Regions from separate parts of the Paenibacillus sp. DRB1-1 genome, predicted to be linked through region 2. Evidence: riboswitches for the same ligand, from Rfam matches in the RefSeq annotation. Region 2 holds a riboswitch; each other region holds the start of a gene.
The links. A riboswitch is a leader RNA that binds a small molecule or an ion and turns the genes downstream of it on or off. The one in region 2 is predicted to bind cobalamin.
Positions count from the first base shown of each region.

Region 1: it holds a riboswitch for cobalamin, as region 2 does, so the genes downstream of both, ACQW03_RS04500 (ABC transporter substrate-binding protein) here and ACQW03_RS12095 (ABC transporter substrate-binding protein) in region 2, are expected to answer to the same signal.
Region 3: it holds a riboswitch for cobalamin, as region 2 does, so the genes downstream of both, metE (5-methyltetrahydropteroyltriglutamate--homocysteine S-methyltransferase) here and ACQW03_RS12095 (ABC transporter substrate-binding protein) in region 2, are expected to answer to the same signal.

Region 1 covers NZ_JBODQH010000001.1:986,076-992,592, forward strand. Annotated here, with positions in the region: gene ACQW03_RS04490 (ABC transporter ATP-binding protein) at 1-197, opposite strand, end outside; gene ACQW03_RS04495 (FecCD family ABC transporter permease) at 194-1,240, opposite strand; gene ACQW03_RS04500 (ABC transporter substrate-binding protein) at 1,237-2,244, opposite strand; cobalamin riboswitch at 2,453-2,646, opposite strand; gene ACQW03_RS04505 (histidine phosphatase family protein) at 2,769-3,521, opposite strand; gene cbiB (adenosylcobinamide-phosphate synthase CbiB) at 3,565-4,536, opposite strand; gene cobD (threonine-phosphate decarboxylase CobD) at 4,526-5,629, opposite strand; gene ACQW03_RS04520 (lipoate--protein ligase) at 5,789-6,517, shown strand, end outside.
Region 2 covers NZ_JBODQH010000001.1:2,726,428-2,732,944, reverse strand. Annotated here, with positions in the region: gene ACQW03_RS12110 (ATP-binding cassette domain-containing protein) at 1-764, opposite strand, end outside; gene nikC (nickel transporter permease) at 764-1,579, opposite strand; gene nikB (nickel ABC transporter permease) at 1,594-2,523, opposite strand; gene ACQW03_RS12095 (ABC transporter substrate-binding protein) at 2,539-4,119, opposite strand; cobalamin riboswitch at 4,337-4,540, opposite strand; gene ACQW03_RS12090 (nucleobase:cation symporter-2 family protein) at 5,413-6,517, opposite strand, start outside.
Region 3 covers NZ_JBODQH010000001.1:2,935,704-2,942,220, reverse strand. Annotated here, with positions in the region: gene ACQW03_RS13040 (anaerobic ribonucleoside triphosphate reductase) at 1-1,551, shown strand, start outside; gene nrdG (anaerobic ribonucleoside-triphosphate reductase activating protein) at 1,548-2,045, shown strand; cobalamin riboswitch at 2,228-2,423, shown strand; gene metE (5-methyltetrahydropteroyltriglutamate--homocysteine S-methyltransferase) at 2,585-4,903, shown strand; gene ACQW03_RS13025 (DUF6985 domain-containing protein) at 4,991-5,524, opposite strand; gene ACQW03_RS13020 (PadR family transcriptional regulator) at 5,907-6,236, shown strand; gene ACQW03_RS13015 (DUF1700 domain-containing protein) at 6,229-6,517, shown strand, end outside.

The DNA of each region.
Region 1 (6,517 bases), 1.7 Mb from region 2:
GGGTGATCTACACCCGAAAGCAAATGCAGCAAGGTCGATTTTCCACTGCCGTTCGGACCAATAATCCCCCACCAGGTTCCTTCGTCGACGCTCCAGCTTATATTCTTTAACGCATGGAACTCTCCATAGGCACGTGTCAGACCCGCTACCTCTAATGCCCGATCACGTACCTTCTGTGATTCACTTTGTTCTGTCACAGCAGTTCCCCCCTGCGCAGCTTCTTGTTCCGGTACAGGAGATATGCGAAGAACGGTGCCCCAACAAAGGCCGTCATCACGCCCAGAGGAATTTCCGTGGGGGCTAACAACGTGCGAGCCGCCGTATCTGCCCAGGCCATAAAAATAGCTCCACCGAGCGCAGATAATGGAACAATCATCCGGTAATCAGGCCCTGTCACCAGACGAATGATATGCGGTACAACGAGTCCCACAAAGCCAATCACTCCACATACCGACACAGCGGCTGCTGTCAGCAGCGTGGAAATGATCAGAACAGATAGCTTCGTCGCATCTACATGAACTCCCATGTGAGCCGCCTGACGTTCACCCAAAGCCAAAATATTCAGCACACGTGCCTTATTCCATAGAAATACCAGTCCTATGACCACATAAGGTAAAAGGATTCCTGTATATGACCAACCGCGCAGACTAAGACTTCCCATCGTCCAGTACAATATTTCATTGACCGTCTCCTTCGACATGGCTGTCAGAAAGGAAACAACCGCTCCCAGAAAGGATTGCATCACCACACCCGACAAAATGAGACTTTGTGTCGGAATTTTTCTACCTTCCCGTGCCAACGTCAGCACCATCCACAGCGTCAGCATTCCGGTCGTAAATGCCACTAGCGGCAGCGTCCATATGCCAACAAATGAAAATTGAAGGCCCCAATAAATCAGTACTGCCGCTCCTACCGAAGCCCCCGAGGATACCCCCAGTGTATACGGATCAGCCAAAGGATTACGCAGCACACCCTGAAATCCGGCTCCCGCCAGCGCCAGCGCTGCCCCTACCAACATTCCCAGTAACACTCGTGGCAATCTGACCTTCAAAATAATCTGCTCTGAGGATGTATTCCAATCCGGTGTAAACGTATCGCCTAACCACGGAAGGTGGTTAACCAGAATGCCCGTGATCTGGCTGACCGGAAGCTTGGCCGAGCCGATGCCAAGACAGAGCAGTAGCGTCAGAAACAGCAAGACAAGACCTGTCCCTCCAAAGCCGATCAGTTTACGGTTCATTTGAAAATTTCAGGATACACGCCCTTGGCCACTTCCTTGAGACCTTCCGTTACGCGTGGCCCCGGACGACTGATCAAATTATCATCCACGGCAAATACCCGGTTGTGGCGAACAGCCGATATTTGATCCCATCCACTGCGAGCTTTAATGATTTCGCCGAGCGTTTGACCAGTTTTGTCGTCCTTGACACTTTTGCTGTACAAAATCACGTCAGGGTTCGCAGCAATAATATTTTCTTCACTAATTTGGTACCACCCCTTCTGCGTGGCACCTACATTTTCGCCGCCCGCCAACGTAATCAGCTCGTCCATAAACTCGCCTTTACCAACTGTCCAGCCTGGTGAAAACTCGACGTATACCCGCAGCTTCTGCCCTTTACCGATATTTTTAACTCCTTCTTTCACTTCCGCTACATCTGCTCTCATCTTGTCAGTCACCGCTCTCGCTTCTTTTTGATGATCGGTGATTTTCCCATACAATTCGATGTTAGCTATGACATCTTCAACTGTCTTCGGTTCCGTTTTAAAAATCATAATTCCCATGTCGCGCAGCTTGGTCGTAGCCTGCTCACTAAGTGATATCCCTGCAAAAACGACTTCCGGGTTAGCAGCAATGATCGCCTCTTCGTTCGGTTTCATAATACCGCCTACTTTAGGCTTTTTCGTAGCTGCTTCCGGGTAATCAGAGTAGTCGGAGACGCCAACTATTTCCTTATCCAGACCGATGGCGAACAGCGCCTCGGTTTCTGCCGGGGAGACGGAAACGATTTTATCCGGCGCTTTTTTGAATGTAAATTCCTGTCCTGTTGCATCCTTAACCGTGAGTGGGTAAACTGTTTTGCCCGGAGGCTCTTGTGCGGTTACGGTCTGTCCCGGCTGCTGTGAAGAATTCTGGTTCTCTTTATTTTCAGCATTTTTTCCATTAGCGCCACATGCACTCAGCACAACTGCCAAAATCAGAACCAATAGACCTGTTGTCCAAACCTTTATTTTTTTTCCTGCCATGATTTGCACCCCTTCATAAAAAAATCGTTAAGAGCGTTACTTGAACATCATCAGATATCTTCTAAATCCAGCCTTCTTTTCCTATCAAAAAAACCCCGCATCCTCATATCAGGACACAGGGGTCACGTTAGCGCAGATCGTGCGCAGGCGGCAGCTTCTTTCCGCATGGACAGTCACTGCGAACACGTCATCCTTTCCTCGAAGGATTATGGTGACAGGCGGACGGGCAGGTATCCTGACTTATGGTAAAATGCATGTCCTGAAGTTCTTTCATATGCTTAGTAGCACATAAAGAAGGACTAACGGGCATGTTTCCATTTACAGTGGCGGGACCGCGCCGGACTCACACCGACTTCCCTTTTAACAGCGCAGGCAAGGGAAACCATAGTTTCATCACGCTGCGCCGACCTCGTCTGCTGGATATTTGATGTAGTGGTAGTCAAGCCGTTCTTTTACTTGATGATTATAGGTTAAAAAGAGGCGGCTTACAACCCAAACAGCCTCTTTATCCGCTGGTGTCTAGCCTAATGAGGAAGCATTTCTGCTATGTAATTGTGCCGTCCTGCCAACCTCAATTGAATCCTAAATGATTCTCCCGGCCTCGGATTCAGACTCCAAAAATCATGACCCGGTATCAGCATGCAAGCCAACTGACGAATTACGCCACCATGCGTAACGACCAAAACTGAGGGCGGCGCAGCAGTCAAATCCATGGGTTGAACTTCCATAGCAACACGCCATTCATACAGAGAGTCAAGAAATTTCCGTAGACGATTCACAAAATCTGCCCAAGACTCTCCTCCAGGAGGGGTTATCCGTTGCGGCTCATCAATCCAAGCGCGATACAAAGACACATCCTTGAGCATGTCATACGTTTTTCCATCCCACTCGCCAAAATGAAGCTCTCGCAGACGTGGTTCCATCATAGGAGACATAGTAGATAGGGAACCTCCAGACGTCAATTCTGATTCCGGCACAATGATCTGCAGGGTCTGGCGACATCGCATTAAATCGCTGCAATAGATTCGAGCAAAGGACTGCCCTTGCAATTTTTCTTGCAAAGGCTTTAATTCCTGCTCTGCTCCCGGTAGCAAACCTAAGTCGGAGTGTCCCAGATATCGACGTTCCTTATTCCATAAGGTTGTACCGTGACGAACTAACACGAGTTCCATGTCCCAATGCAGATCTTCTTTAGCATCATACGGCACCTTATCCTCCTGTGAGTTCGGACTTTGTGCGTATTCTACCGTCCTTTTTGCTGCTATATCTTGTTTCAAGAAATGTCACTTCCTGCTCGATCATTATTCAGTGTGTCACTCCTCACCGCACCCATCCCAAGGCAAAACAACCTGCGGCTCCTAACAAACACAATCCTACAAACATACTGGACACGGCGAACATCAGCTGGATCGTATGCCGTATATCTTTCGACTCTAGCGGTCGTATCCAATCGCCCATGTATGCACGAAAGGAGCGCACGCCATGATACACATTATAGCCTCCAAGACGAATCCCCAGTGCACCAGCAACAGCCGATTCCGGGAAGCCACTGTTCGGGCTTGGGTGCAGACGAGCGTCTCGCTTGACTGTGCGCCAGCTTCTTGCAGCATCTCGCTTGTACATCCACGCCGCTACCACAAGCATTGCCGCTGTCAGGCGTGCCGGAATGTAGTTAGCGACATCATCCAGACGTGCTGAAGCCCAGCCTAAATTCAGATACTTCTCATTTTTGTAGCCAACCATGGAATCAAGCGTATTCACAGCACGATAAGCCAGCGCCAAGGGTGCTCCCCCGATCAAGGCATAAAAAAGCGGGGAAATAATCGCGTCCACGATATTTTCAGCGACCGTTTCGACGGTACCGCGTACAATCTCAGGCTCATCAAGCTGTTGCGTATCCCGCCCAACTATCATGCCCAGCTCCCGCCGTGCCGCAGCCAGGTCATCCGCCTGCAACGCTCGGTATACTGCCATTCCTGCGTCCTTTAGTCCTTTGGAAGCAATCGTGGTCGCAATCAGCACCATTTCTACGCCGACAGACAACCACGGATGAATCCAGGCAAGCAAGTGCAATAGCGCCCAGGCGAGCGCAAAGGAGCCTCCCGCCACAATGAGCGGAAGCAGTATGCCCGCACGTTTTAGCCCCCGGTCACTTCGGACCTGGCGGCGAATCAATTTTTCCAATGCCGAAATGGCATGTCCCATACCGATGACTGGATGCGGCAACCACCTCGGATCACCGATCAGCCTGTCCAAAAGGTAGGCTGCCAGGATAATCAAGCTAACTGTCACGCCGCTGCTCCTCCTCCAGCACTTCACCCAATACAGACAGCAGCCAGTCGTTGGCTTCTGCATCCTTGACCGCAATCCGAAAATGGCTCGTCGTCAGTCCCGGATACATAGCACAGCTACGTATAAGAATTCCGCGTTGTCCAAGCGCCTGCTGAATAGCCGATGCGCTCCACGTACCCGGCGCCCTTGCCAGCACGTAATTGGCTTCACCGGGAACGACACCGCAGCCCCATTCCGCCAAGGCGGTCAACAGGCGGTTGCGCTCCGCAGCAATCAGCTCCTGTGTTTGGCGCTCATATGCTTGCCCACTTCTCAAACACGCCTCCCCAGCCAGCAACGCCAATCCATTCACACTCCAGGTCACCTGTTTGGCCGTCATTCGCCGGATATAGTCCGGATGAGCAATCGCATAGCCCAATCGCAAGCCAGGAATGGCATAAAATTTGGTCATTGACCGGATCAAAATCACATGAGGATAGCGATCCAGCACAGGCAGCAGTGAGATTCGCCGTTCCATCGGAATAAAATCAATGAATGCTTCATCCACCACCAGCACGGTACCCGTTGTGCCAGCCGCCTCTGCCAGCTCGCACAGCTCCTGCTCACTATATTGCACGCCATTTGGATTATTCGGCTGTCCGAGGAACAAAACATCTACCTGCTCCATGAGCTGAAGGATGTCCTCCACGTCCGCCTTCCATTGAAGCGAGGCCTTCCCATACACCCGGTTGACCTCGGCTCCGAATTTGCCAGCCAGCTCGGCATATTCCGAAAAACACGGCTCCACTGTACCCACACGCTTAGGAGCTAGTCCCAATAGTAGGAGCGCCATGCTTTCAGCCGCTCCGTTTCCGATACTTAGCGACTCCGGTGGAACATGCAGTCGCCGTGCGAGCATATTTTTAAAATTCCGATGCCCGGGGTCTGGATAGCGAATCACAGTGTCAAATGAGTGTTGCAGCGCCTCAAGCACCTCCGGCGGTGGACCAAGTGGATTAATATTTGCACTAAAATCTACAAAATCCGCAGCAGCTCCGCCAAAAGTCGCGGCAGCTGTTTCCCTGTCCCCGCCATGACCATAAACCTCTATCATTGCCTCTCATCCTTTCCGCCCGTTTCCAATCATTTAGCTCCATTATGAGGCTGCTTTTTGCGTCCCGTCAATGCAAATGAGCTTTTGTACATGGCTCACTTGGGTTACAATAGAAGGAGGCACACATAAATTACACAGTTTATATACGGAGGAATGGACATGCTGTTCATCGACAACCAGGGCATACACGATCCAGCCATTAATCTTGCTATTGAGGAATACGCGCTCAAGCATCTACCGCTGGATGACAGCTATTTGCTGTTTTATATTAATCAGCCTTCTATTATTATAGGCAAGCATCAAAACACTATTGAAGAAATCAACGCCGAGTTTGTTAGGGACAACAATATTCAAGTCGTTCGTCGCCTGTCCGGCGGTGGGGCTGTATATCATGATCTCGGTAATTTAAATTTCAGCTTCATTACTAAGGATAACGGGGAGTCCTTTCATAATTTCCTCAAATTTACGCAACCTGTGATTGATGCACTCCGCCAAATGGGAGTAGAAGCTGAAATGACAGGCCGCAACGATCTACAGGTCGGAGAACGTAAAATTTCAGGAAACGCTCAGTTTGCCACACGCGGACGTATGTTCAGCCACGGTACATTGATGTTTAACCTGAATCTGGACAATGTGGCTGCATCGTTGCATGCCAATCCCGAAAAATTCAAATCTAAAAGCACTAAATCCGTCCGCAGTCGCGTGGCTAACATCAGCGAACTGATGGACCGTGAGATGACCATAGAGCAATTTCGCGAGGAACTACTGCGTTTCATATTCGGATCAGAATTGGATCAAGTACCTCAATATAAGCTCACCGATGCCGACTGGGCCAAAATCCATGAAATATCCAAAGAACGCTACCAATCGTGGGATTGGAACTACGGT
Region 2 (6,517 bases):
TCCAACGCCGTAGTAGGCTCGTCGGCAATAAAGAGGCGCGGACCGGAGCTTAACATTGCAGCCAGCAGCACCCTTTGACACATGCCTCCGCTTAGTTCAAAAGGATATGACGACAAAATATGCTCAGGATCTGCAAACCCAACCTTGCGGAGCAGAGAGTACAAATAGGCCTCCCGCACTGGAGTAACGCCTCCTCTGGCTATCTCCGTGGCACGGCTCAGCATCTGCCGCATCCGTGGCAGCACGCCCAGCGGGTGGACTTGCTGCGGTGCAGTGTGGGATGGGACAGCATCAGCGTGCTCCGGCACTGCCTGGTTGTGCGGCATTCGACGCCGCCCGTGCAGTCTAAGCGTATCCATCAGCTGGGCGCGGACAGTCCGGATCGGGTTCAACCCGCTCAGCGATTGTTGAATGAGCAGGGCAATATCGTCTCGGCGAAGCCTTTGCCAGCGCTGTTCCTGGAACGGGAGAATGTCTTCCCCGTTATAGTAGATATGCCCTTGCGTAACACCGATACCTGGCTCCAGCATGCCTGCGATTGCGTGTGCGGTCAGACTCTTGCCGCATCCGCTCGGTCCGGTCAGGGCCACAATTTCCCCTGAATATATGGAAAAGCTCACATCACTCAGCAGCGGTTTGCTTCCGCTTTCGCTTGTTCCTACGCCAGTGCGGCAGATCTCTAAATGTTCCACGTGTAACAAAAGTTCTCGCCCTGCCACTTGTTCTATCGTATCCTTGCACCCAAGGGCTATTTGATCCTCCACTATTTGGTCGCCCCCTTTTCCGAAAAACGGTCGCCCAAAAGCTGGCAGGCAAGTACGAATAACATAATCGCCAAGCCTGGGAAAATCATGACATGCGGAGCCACCTGAAAATATGAGGTTGCATCATGCAGCATCACGCCCCACTCTGGCTTGGGCGGCTGTACACCCAGTCCAAGAAAGGACAGCCCAGCGATCATCAGCACCACGCGTCCGATATCCCATACCGCATAAACCAACAACTGCGGCAACGCTTGTGGCAATACATAACGTCTCAGTATACGCGCGTGTGAATTGCCGGATAAACGGGCATACCGAACGTAGTCCTCCTGACAGGCTTTTTGAACCAGACTACGGATATACCGGACATAGCCCGCCCACCGTACCGCAATAATCGCAAGGGTCATGTTAACAAAACCCGGGCCCAAAATGCCCACAATTGCCACCGTTAAAATAATATCAGGAAAAGCCAGTACGCCGTCGATTCCCCGCATAATCAGCTGATCCACGCGTCCGCGCACATAACCAATGAGCAACCCTATAGGTAGACTGAAGCACAGCGTAGCTGCAGTAATTGCACATGCGATTAGCACGCTCGTCCGAATCCCGTAAATTAGCCGTGACAGCACATCCCGACCCAGATGATCCGTACCAAAAGGATATTTCCGACTGGGTGGTGCCAGACGGTTCAAAAGATCCACTTGAAGAGGATCATGAGGAGCGACCCATGGAGCCAATAACCCAAGCAGCACGATCAGACCAAACAGTATGCCTCCTGCCAGCAAGCTCCCTTGAAAGGAAAGCCGTATCTTTTTCATTTTCAGCTTCCCCCTTAACGCAAACGTAGCCTCGGATCTATCGCCGTCTGGACCACATCCACCAAACACTGAACTCCTACAATTAAAAATACGGCGAAAATAACATACCCCTGAATCACCGGATAATCTCGCTGGGTAATCGCATCTATAAAATACTTGCCCAACCCCGGCCATGAAAAAATGGTCTCGACGATGACATTACCTGCCAACATAAATGATAGATTGGTACCTAGCAGTGTAATCATAGGCAGAACCGCATGCTTAAATATCTCAAAAAACAGGATATGCATACGTGAAAAGCCTCGAGCCTTCGCTGCTTTCACAAAATTCCGGTCACCCAGCTCCAGCATTTGAGCGCGCAGTACACGGGCTTGCACCGCTCCCAAACCTGCGCCAAGAGTCAGCGCTGGGAGCACTAGATGCGCCCAGTCCTCCCTTCCCATGGATGGGAGCCAGCCCAGGCGAACGGAGAATAGATAGATCAACAGAAACCCAAGCCAAAAAGAGGGAATCGACGATCCCAGCAGGGCAAACAGCCTGCCCAGACGATCCAGTGGGCCGCTGATTTTTAGCGAGGCAGCCAGTCCCAGCCCCAGCGTAAGCACCGTCATGACGGCAAAGCCCGCAGCAGCTAGCTCCACAGTAGCAGGCAGTCTGTTCCATAGTTCGGCTAGCACGGATTCCTTGGATACATACGAGGTGCCCCAATGCCCTGTGAACACATCTCGCAGCCAGTTCACATATTGAATATGAAGCGGCTCGTTTAAGCCCAGTTCCTGCCGTAGCGTCTTCAACGCCTCCTCAGAGGCAGGGACATTATGCGCGGTGAGCAAAATGGTAGCAGGGTCACCAGGAGCCAGCCGCATCAGTACAAAAGTCAGCGTGGATACAACGAATACAATGATGAGCAGCTGCGCCACACGTTCCAGTATAAAACGAATCATAGGATACGCAGCTCGTTATTCCGCAATATCAGATTGCGCTGTAATGTAGTAATACTCGATTGGATGGGGTGTAAAACCCTCCACCCCTTTTTTCACACCAAACACATTATCAGGATGCACAATGAACGACTGTGGCAAATCCGCATTGATGATATCCAGCGCTTGTAGTGTCACAGCATTACGCTGCGCTGTATCCTTCGCCAGCTTCAAGCTGTTAAGAATACTCTCTAGCGGTTTGGAACTATATCGGCTTACATTGGCTTCGCTTTTCGAAGAATAAAACATGTCCATAAAATATTGCGGCTCTCCTGTATGAGCAGTAAGCATACTGTACATAGCAAAATCCCAATCGTTTTTGGTCAACGCCTCGTCGATATTTTCCACCTTGCGAATCTTGACCTGGATTCCCTCTTTCAGCAATTGGCTTTGGATGACCTCAGCCATAACAGAGAGCTCCGGACGCTGAGGGAAAGTCAGCAGCGTAACCTCGAACGGCTTGCCTTGCTTAGTCCATGTCCCTTGGGCGTCCTTCTGCCAGCCATCCTTCGTCAACAGCTGCTCTGCCGTTCCCCCCAGCGCTTTACGCTCAACTTTACCAAAGGGAAGAATGCTCGGGAACGGACTGCTTGCTTCCGTACCGAAGCCTCTCATGACGGCGCTCACAATCGATGTGCGCGGAATCAGGCTGTCCACCACCTTACGGTTCGCCGCATCCTTGAATACTGGCGATTCCATATTGTACACGATCATATGGGTGCGCAAGGAGGGAGCCGACAGTACTTGTAGCTTGTCGTTCTTTTTCAGCACCTCTGCGTTATCAACCGGAATATCGGTCGCTACGTCCACCTCGCCGGATTGCAGCGCCATCAGGCGCGAATTCCCGTCCGTAATGAACTTCATCGTCGCTTCAGCCAGTCGTGCCTTCTCGCCCCAATATCCGTCATAACGCTCTACGACCAACGATTGGTCCTTGTTGAACGCTTTGATTTTAAAGGCGCCTGTCATCGCTGGGTAGCTCTGCTCATCTTTCATCGATGCCACATCCAGTACAATCGTCGATGGATCAGCTAGATTGGACACCAACGCCGCATTCGGCTGGTTTGTCGTGATTTTCAAAGCCAGCGGGCCGCTTACATCAATGGACTTCACATTCAGTAAATCCTTCGCCAGATGGCTTTTCTCGATAGAGCGCAGTAAAGATGCTTTTACACTTGCTGCATCCATACTCTTTCCATCATGAAAAGTGACTTTATCCTGCAAGCTGAACGTCCAAACTGTAGGACTATCCTGCTTCCACTCTTTTGCCAGCCAAGCCACAGGCTCCAGCTCTTCATTCAAACGTACTAGTGTCTCACCTGCACCGGATCGCATCACATCCCAGCTATTATCTCCGTGCGGGTCAACGCCCGACGGTTTCCATGTATACGCCATTACCAGCTTTTTATCTGTCGCTGTTTGTTGTACTGACGCGTTTTCACCCTTACCGGAGCTATCCGATGTCTTATTGCTGGCACATCCCGAAAGAGCCATAACTGCCAGCAACAGCATCACCCCTGTACATATCAACCATGAACGCCTGCTACGATTGCTAATCATTCGATGAATCCCCCTCTATCTTGTAAAAGCATATAAACCTAACGCAAAACGCGAAAAAAGCATTCCGGACTACTTGATCAGCAGTCAGAAATGCTTTCATTATAAAATGTCAAAACTCACCTCGAAGCCAACTCCAAAAACATAGAAGGGATCAGATCGGTTTCAGACATTCCGTATGCAGCACGCCTAACCACCTCCCCAGCATCCCGTGGGTCTGACAGTGATGTCAAAACAGGCAGGTCTCCTGACTCCAGGCGCATCTTTCAGGCCTTCCCGGTTCTTCACAGTTCCAGTGGCTGTTCTGAAAGCTCCAGCAGTATCCTGCTGATGCCTGTATACAGTGGCGGGCCCGTGTCGGAATCAACCGAACTTCCCTTTTAAGTGAACACGCTCAAAATCCATCTACATGGTCTCAACAAAACCCCGTACACAGAGTCGTCCGGTTCACACCTGTTTTCTTCCTTTATTTCTTTCCATTACGATCTTATTTTGTTGTCACAGGCTTGTCAATAAATGCTGCACAATAATTTAAATTTGAACGATAAGGTAGAAACAAGACGTAACCTCCAATTGCGTGCACGCAATTGAAGTGTTAAAATTAGGTATAGAGATAATCATCGTGTCCGTATACTAAAAAGAGTCTTCGCCGCGCCAACGGCAAAGACTCTTAGGACTTGAAAGGCTGTGGATCACCACCACGGCGCGCTGCATAACTAAATGTCAATGCAAACGAAACCCACCGTTAGGGGCCAACCTAATTACGCGGTGGGTTTTCGCTTGTTCCGAAATTTTCGACGTAGCCAGCGATAAAGTTTACGAATACTAAACACCAGGCTTAGTAACGTAACCATCCAACGCAACACATCGTAGCACGACACAAGTGTGACCATCGGCTTCACCCCCTTTCGGGAAGCTGCACCGTGGTCCGAAAACATCCACCACTATTCAAAATCCATAAGGTAAATTATACCACGACCTTGCCCACTACTCTAGCAAATTCCTCTAGTAAATAAATCAACTTAAGAGTTAACTTTAGCGCCACTGCACAGTCTCTATATGTCCCCAGACGGCAAGGGTATCTACTATTTAGGCAGCGCCTCTCAGAAGAATCAGGAGGAAGGACGCGGCGTGTACTTTACTTCGAAAATCCAAACCCCGATCTTTATACAGGAAGAGGGTTTCATCAATAACTTCATGCTGCTTAATAAATAACCAGTTCTGGATAACTCCATGCCAAAAAGCCGGAAAAGAGGCATACGTCCTCTTTCCGGCTATCTTATTTTTTCCTAATCATCAAACCTTCTGTGGAACCTCCTGAACCGTCACGCTTTTGACCGATTCGCCCTGTTTTCTCGTCAAAACGATGTTCAAGACAATCGCTGTAATCGAGCCCGAAACGATACCATTTTGCAACAGCATTTTGGCAAAGCTCGGCAGCTGGTCGAACATTTGTGGAAGAACGGCAGAGCCTAGGCCCACGGCAATGCTGCATGCTGCGATCAGCAGATTGCTTTCCTTCCGCAGATCCACTTCTGACAGAATAGACATGCCTGATGCAGCGACCGAGCCGAACATGACGATCATCGCCCCGCCCAGCACAGCGTTAGGAATCACTGTCGTTAAGGCAGCCAGCTTAGGAAGCAAACCAAGAACAACCATGATACCGCCGGCAGCAAAAATAACGTTCCGCGATTTGACGCGTGTGAGTGAAATCAGACCAACATTTTGCGAGAAAGCTGTATAAGGAAACGCGTTAAAAATACCCCCAAGCATAATCGCAAGTCCTTCGGAACGCAGACCATTGACGATCTGCTTCTGCTCCACCTTCTGATCAATTGCTTTGCCTACTGCCAAATAAACGCCTGTAGACTCAACCATACTGACAATATTGACGATAATCATCGTACAAACTGCCATAATGCTAAACTCTGGCTTACCAAAATAAAACGGCTGCGCAACACTCAACCATGAAGCCTCCGCCACGGGAGCAAAATGCACCATTCCCATTCCATAAGCAACCACTGTGCCCGCGAACAACCCAATAAGCACGGAAATCGAGCGCAAAAAGCCTTTTGCCAACCGATTCACAAGCAGAATAACCAGTAGTGTGACTAAGGCCAACAGCAAATTACGTGGCTGTCCAAAATCCGCGCTGCCCTGACCCCCTGCTACATTGTTCATCGCCACCGGAATAAGGGATAGACCGATAATCGTAACCACCGAACCCGTAACCACCGTCGGGAAAAAGCGTAGCAGCTTGCCATACAACGGTGCCGCTAACACCACGAATATACCAGACAAAATAATGGCACCATACGCTGTCGCTAAATTTGAGGTCGAAGCAATCGCGATGATGGGCCCTACTGCCGTAAACGTACAACCTAAAATGACAGGCAGT
Region 3 (6,517 bases), 210 kb from region 2:
TCCGCCAATAAAATAGATTGGGACCTTGCCCCATACGTTGCCCGGTCCTTCCGCAAGCATCTGCGCAAGGGACTACGGTTGTTCGAGGAAGAGATAGAATCCAGTCTGTCTGACGACGAACTACATATGGCCAATCCCTATTTGCAAGAAGTCTGCCCTCGTTCATACGCATTCGCACGCGAAGAAACGGAAACGGAAACCCGCCAGGCTGCCGAATCGCTCATTCATAACCTGAACACCATGAGCAGTCGGGCGGGTGGACAGATTCCATTCACTTCACTGAATTACGGAATGTGCACGTCTGCTGAAGGACGGCTTGTTACTCAATCGCTGCTGGAGGCCACTATTCGCGGCTTGGGTAGCGGGGAAACTCCTATTTTTCCGCAGCATATTTTCCAATGCAAAGAGGGAATCAACCAGGCAGAAGGCGACGTCAATTATGATTTGTTCTTACGGGCGGTAGAATGCTCTAGCAGACGGATGTATCCCAATTTTGTGAATGTGGATGCCACCTTCAACTTGCCTTTTTACCGTGCTGATGACCCGGATACCATTATAGCGACAATGGGTTGCCGTACCCGTACCATTTCTGACCGTTTCGGCAGAAACCGGCAGAGTGGCAAGGGAAATCTCTCCTTCAATACCATTAATCTGGTGCGGCTTGGCATTGAGTATGGTATTTGCACAGGCAAACGCCTGACACCTGACCGTGATCGCTTTGATGCGAGACTGGAAGAAGTTATGCGCATTGCGGTGGATGGCCTAATCCATCGCTATCAAATCCAGACCAGCCAGCCGGCCAAAGCTTCGGACTTTATGATGCGTGAAGGGGTATGGGAAGGTGGAGAAGAACTGGCGCCAGAGGATAAGGTGGGAAGCGTACTAAAGCACGGTACGCTTTCGATCGGGTTCATCGGGCTGGCTGAGTGCATGAAGGCACTATACGGGAAACACCACGGGGAGGATGATTTCGTATACCGCGAGGCACAGCGAATCATCACTTCCATGCGCGTGTATTGCGATCGAATGAGTGAACATCACAATTTAAATATTACATTGTTCGCTACGCCTGCCGAAGGTCTGTCGGGCAAATTCACATTGCTGGATCAACGTGATTTCGGGATTATTCCTGAGGTAAATGATCGAGAATATTACACGAATTCTTTTCATATTCCCGTGTATTACACACTCCCGGCTGCTCGTAAAATCAGCTTGGAAGCTCCGTTCCATAACCTATGCAACGCTGGTGCGATTTCATACATCGAGCTGGACGGCAATGCGCGGAATAACCCGGATGCGTTTCTTAAAATTGTTCAGTACGCGCTGCATCAGAACATCGGCTACTTCTCTATCAACCACCCGGTGGATCGTTGTACGGAATGTGGTTATGAAGGGATTATCGGGACAAGCTGCCCCCAATGCGGCACAGATGAGGAACATACACACTTTCAGCGCTTACGTCGGGTAACCGGATATCTGACAGGAGATTATACCGTTCGCTTTAATGCTGCAAAACAGGCAGAAGTTCGAGACCGGGTGAAACATAAGTGAATTTGTGTGGCTACATTCCGGAATCTCTGAACGAAGGATACGGCCTGCGCACCGTCGTGTTCATTAGCGGTTGCCGCCATGCCTGTCCCGGATGCTTTAATCCAGCGTCGTGGAGCTTCCGTGCAGGTGAGCCATTCACACCCCAACGACAACAGGAAGTCATTCGTGACATCATGGATAATCCGTTGTTGGACGGACTGACTCTCTGCGGGGGAGATCCGTTTTTCTCAGCAGCAGAATGCTCGCAATTTGTGCGTGACTTCCGCAAGGCCTGTCCCGACCGAACCGTGTGGGCTTATACTGGCTTTGTCTATGAAGATTTACTCACAGATCAGGAGCGACAGGAGCTAGCGCTTTTGTGCGATGTGATTGTGGATGGTCGTTTTGTAGAACAGCAAAAGGACCTGACCCTTCCCTTCCGGGGCAGTCGCAACCAGCGTCTGGTGGATGTGAGAGCCAGTATTCAGGCAGGCTATACCGTTTCATTGGCATAAGGCGATGTCTACCCAGAAGGCAAGATGCTATATCTAATGTAAGACAAGTCCCCCTCACGGGTAAGGCTTGTCTTTTTTTCATATGCTAACAGATTCCATTGGAGTTTCTATTGCGCATCCTGTAAGTTTCACTTATGATGGTGAACAAGTATACGAGTGCATAATTATTCGTCATACCTCAACCGCATAGCTTGGAGATAGGTGTCTGTTCTATTCAGATCAGGCTTAAAAGGGAAGCCGGCGCAAATCCGGCACGGTCCCGCCACTGTAAACGGGGAACTTTCAGCTGTTCATATATCCACTGGTCCACAGACCGGGAAGGAATGCTGAGAGTCATGATCCGTAAGTCAGGAGACCTGCCTATTTTAACAACATCGCAAGTACCTACGGAAGATAGGGAGGTGTTAAGAGCAGTCGCCGTATTTTTGATTTTTCAATCACGGAGGCATTCTTTCCCCTACTTATTTTTAACTCTGGGGGGAAGAATGCCTTTTTTGGTACGTAAAAATAAAACAGCTACCCACTAGGAGGAAAAGTACATGTCCATTATTGAATGGCCTGAATTGTCCGGCTTGATTAGCAGTAATCTGGGATATCCACGTATCGGCGAAAACCGGGAATGGAAGAAAACACTGGAACGCTTCTGGAACGGCAGCATTGACGAAAGCGAACTGCAAACGGAGATGAAAAGATTAAGGTTGGAGCATCTGAGCAAGCAGCGTGACAAGGGGATTGATCGCATTCCTGTCGGAGACTTCTCCTATTACGATCACATGCTGGATACATCTGTGATGTTCGGTCTGGTACCCGAACGGTTCAACCATCGTCCCGCAGGTCCGGTTCCTCTGTCCGTGTATTTCGGGATCGCTCGTGGACAGAAGGGAGCAACCGCCAGTGAAATGACCAAATGGATGAATACCAATTATCACTACATCGTTCCTGAATTGGCAAACGCAGTCCCGGTGTTCACTGAAAATAAACCTTTACAGGCTTATCGTGAAGCAAAACAAGAACTAGGCATTGATGGGAAACCGGTCCTCATCGGCCCCTATTCATTCGTTACCCTTTCCAAAGGCTATGATCATAAGGATTTGGCCACCATCGTACGAAGCTTCCTGCCACTGTACACCCGTATCCTGTCTGAACTAGCGGCAGAAGGCGTTCAGTGGGTCCAAATCGATGAACCTGTCCTGACCACCTCATTCCCGGCAGAGGATTTGGACATTATTCAGGAAGTCTATGAAGCTTTAACTCAAGCTGCGCCCTCTTTAAATATAATGCTGCAAACCTACTTTGGCAGCCTGGACCATTATGAGCGTCTGTCCGCACTTCCGGTACAGGGACTGGGTCTTGATTTTGTGTATGATGATGGCGAAAATCTTCAGCATATATTACAGCATGGCTTCCCTAAAGGAAAAACGCTGGGCGCTGGGGTCATTGACGGGCGCAATATATGGCGCAGCGACCTGAACGCTGTGGCTGCCCTGCTGGGTCAGTTAGCAGAACAAACCACTGCCGCACAGCTTATCGTACAGCCATCATGCAGTCTGCTGCATGTGCCAGTCAGTCTGGAGGCAGAGCAAAAGCTGGACAAGGAGCTGGTGCAAGCGCTGGCCTTTGCCGATGAAAAGCTGGAGGAAATCGCCGTCCTGACGGCTGCACTTGGCAAACACGATCCTTCCGCACTCGCCAAGCTTGAGCAAAGTGCGGATGCGGTAACCCGTTTCAACAGCTCAGCGGCACGCGTACAGACAGCTGCAGATCTGGCCGACCTGTTGGCAAAAGAGCCTCTGTCACGCAGCGTTCCTTTCGCCGAGCGTCGTGAGATTCAGCAAAATAAGCTGAAGTTGCCTCCGCTGCCGACGACGACCATTGGTAGCTTCCCGCAAACCGCCGAGATCCGCAAGGCCCGCCTGCACTATCGCAAAGGAGAAGGGTCTGCCGAGCAATACCGGGCGTTCATCCAACAGCAAATTAAGGAATGGATTGATATTCAGGAGGACATTGGCATTGACGTGCTTGTACACGGCGAATTTGAGCGGACCGATATGGTTGAATTTTTTGGCGAAAAGCTGAACGGCTTTGCTTTTACGCAAAACGGATGGGTGCAGTCCTACGGCTCCCGCTGTGTCAAACCGCCGATTATATACGGAGACGTTTCCTTCGATCAGCCCATGACCGTGGAAGAAACGGCATTCGCCCAATCGTTAACCTCCAAGCCTGTTAAGGGAATGCTTACAGGCCCTGTGACCATTTTGAACTGGTCTTTTGAACGCAACGATATTCCTCGTAGTCAAGTTGCTTTACAATTGGCTCTGGCATTACGGGCAGAGGTAGAGGCACTGGAACAAGCGGGCATCGGCATGATTCAGGTCGATGAGCCTGCAATTCGTGAAGGGCTTCCACTGAAAAAAGAACAACAGCAAGCCTATCTGGATTGGGCGGTTCAAGCCTTCCTTGTGACCACGGCCACCGTTGAGCCTGCGACCCAAATCCATACGCACATGTGCTATTCCGAATTTCAGCATATGATTCAGTCCATCTCCGATATGGATGCCGACGTTATATCTATTGAAACTTCACGAAGTCACGGAGAACTGATTGTCAGCTTTGAAGATCAGGTATACGACAAGGGCATCGGTCTGGGCGTGTACGACATCCACAGTCCGCGCATCCCCGATGTATCCGAAATGCTAAGCATGATCCAGCGTGCCCTGCGCGTACTGCCATCAGATTTGTTCTGGGTTAATCCAGACTGTGGTCTGAAAACCCGCACCAAGGAGGAATCTGTCGCCGCCTTGCGACTAATGGTACAAGCGGCTCAAGCAGCCCGGGCTGCATTGGCTGTTTCCAACTAATTTTTTTATCGTATCGAATAGCGCCATCATTTCACCTTATCCTATTCCCCTTCCCCGCCCTTTTTGCTAAAAGCCGGGAAGGGGGATTTATTCTAGGTCATATAATGTATAAACGCCTTGAATATGCTCCATTTTCATCTGCTTCATATGTACGCCTAAGCCATGTTCTCGATCCCAGGAACAACTAAAATTCAAATACAATTCATCCTTTGCCGATGAGTCGGAAATTAGTATAGACATAAGTTGTATTCGATCCAGCAATTGTTCCGGCCGCTCCACATAAGGCGCATATTCATCGGGGTCCTCTCCCCATGTACTGTAAGCATTCCGGTACTTTTCCACTATGCCAGCATAATGATGGTGTATGGACTCCAACACTTGAGGATGAATAGCTGACGAATATTCCATATACTGCTCCCATGTCTTTTTTTGCAGGTCTGTAGGTTCTGCTATAGCCTGTGCCTGTTCTTCGGAGTCGGCTCCCACGATAAATTCAACTTCTACTTCCGAGGGTTGCCCGCAAAAATTAAGATGCACTACACCACGCAGAACAACCTCCTCAGATACATCCCAAGGCTCATCATCCTGTTCCAGTTCCATATACCAATGTTTCCAGTCCACCCTTTACCCACCTCTTCATAAAAAGTAATCTATAACCCTATTGAATACTTTACAATCTATCATTTTAATGAATGAAATTAAAGTAGCATCCTATTTGTGCTTCCAGCCATATTTCGAGGAATTCCCAAATAAAACTACTTTTTTCTACAACATTCGCTATTCATTGAAGCCTTCAAGAAAGAAAATCCGCCCATTTTGGCACAAATATTTTATTATTAAAAATTTAGTACCTTGCATTAATCAGTACATGATGTTAAATTATACCTGACTACTGTTCTATAATTAGTACCCGTGACAAATTATGCACAAACACACGTTTCTTCCCCTTATTCCGAACGACACCTATGAACTATTGATAACATCCAGGAAGGGAGCACCGCTCGTGAATGTGAACATCCAATTCAAAAAAGGGGTACTGGAACTGTGCGTTCTAGTTCTAATTGGACGCAGAGACCGTTATGGCTACGAGTTGGCTCAAGCCGTCTCCCGTCATATTGAAGTAGCTGAGGGAGCCCTATATCCACTGCTTCGCCGTCTGGTATCAGAAGGATACTGCACAACGTATTTACAGGAATCTACCGAGGGGCCCCCCCGCAAATATTATCGGCTGACTGATACTGGAAGCCATTATACAAAAATACTTACGCGGGAATGGAATGATTTTGTCCATCATGTCGCAAGCCTACTGGAGGAAGGAAATTCCGATGAATAGAAAACAGTTTCTTACAGAGGTGGAGCAGCGTCTTTCTCCTCTCCCTGCAGAGGTACGCAATGAGCTGCTTAGTGATTTGAGCCAGCATTTTGACTACGGGTTGGTCAATGGAAAAAGCGAAAGTGAGATTGCCAATGAGCTGGGTAACCCAGAGGATATTGCCCGAGAAGCGTTGGATGATCCCAATGCAGCTTGGAACGCTTCTCCTCCGCTTCGCCAGGGAAGCTTCGCACGCAATCTTTTTACTTTCTTAGGGCTGCTGTTTCTTAACTTGCTGATCT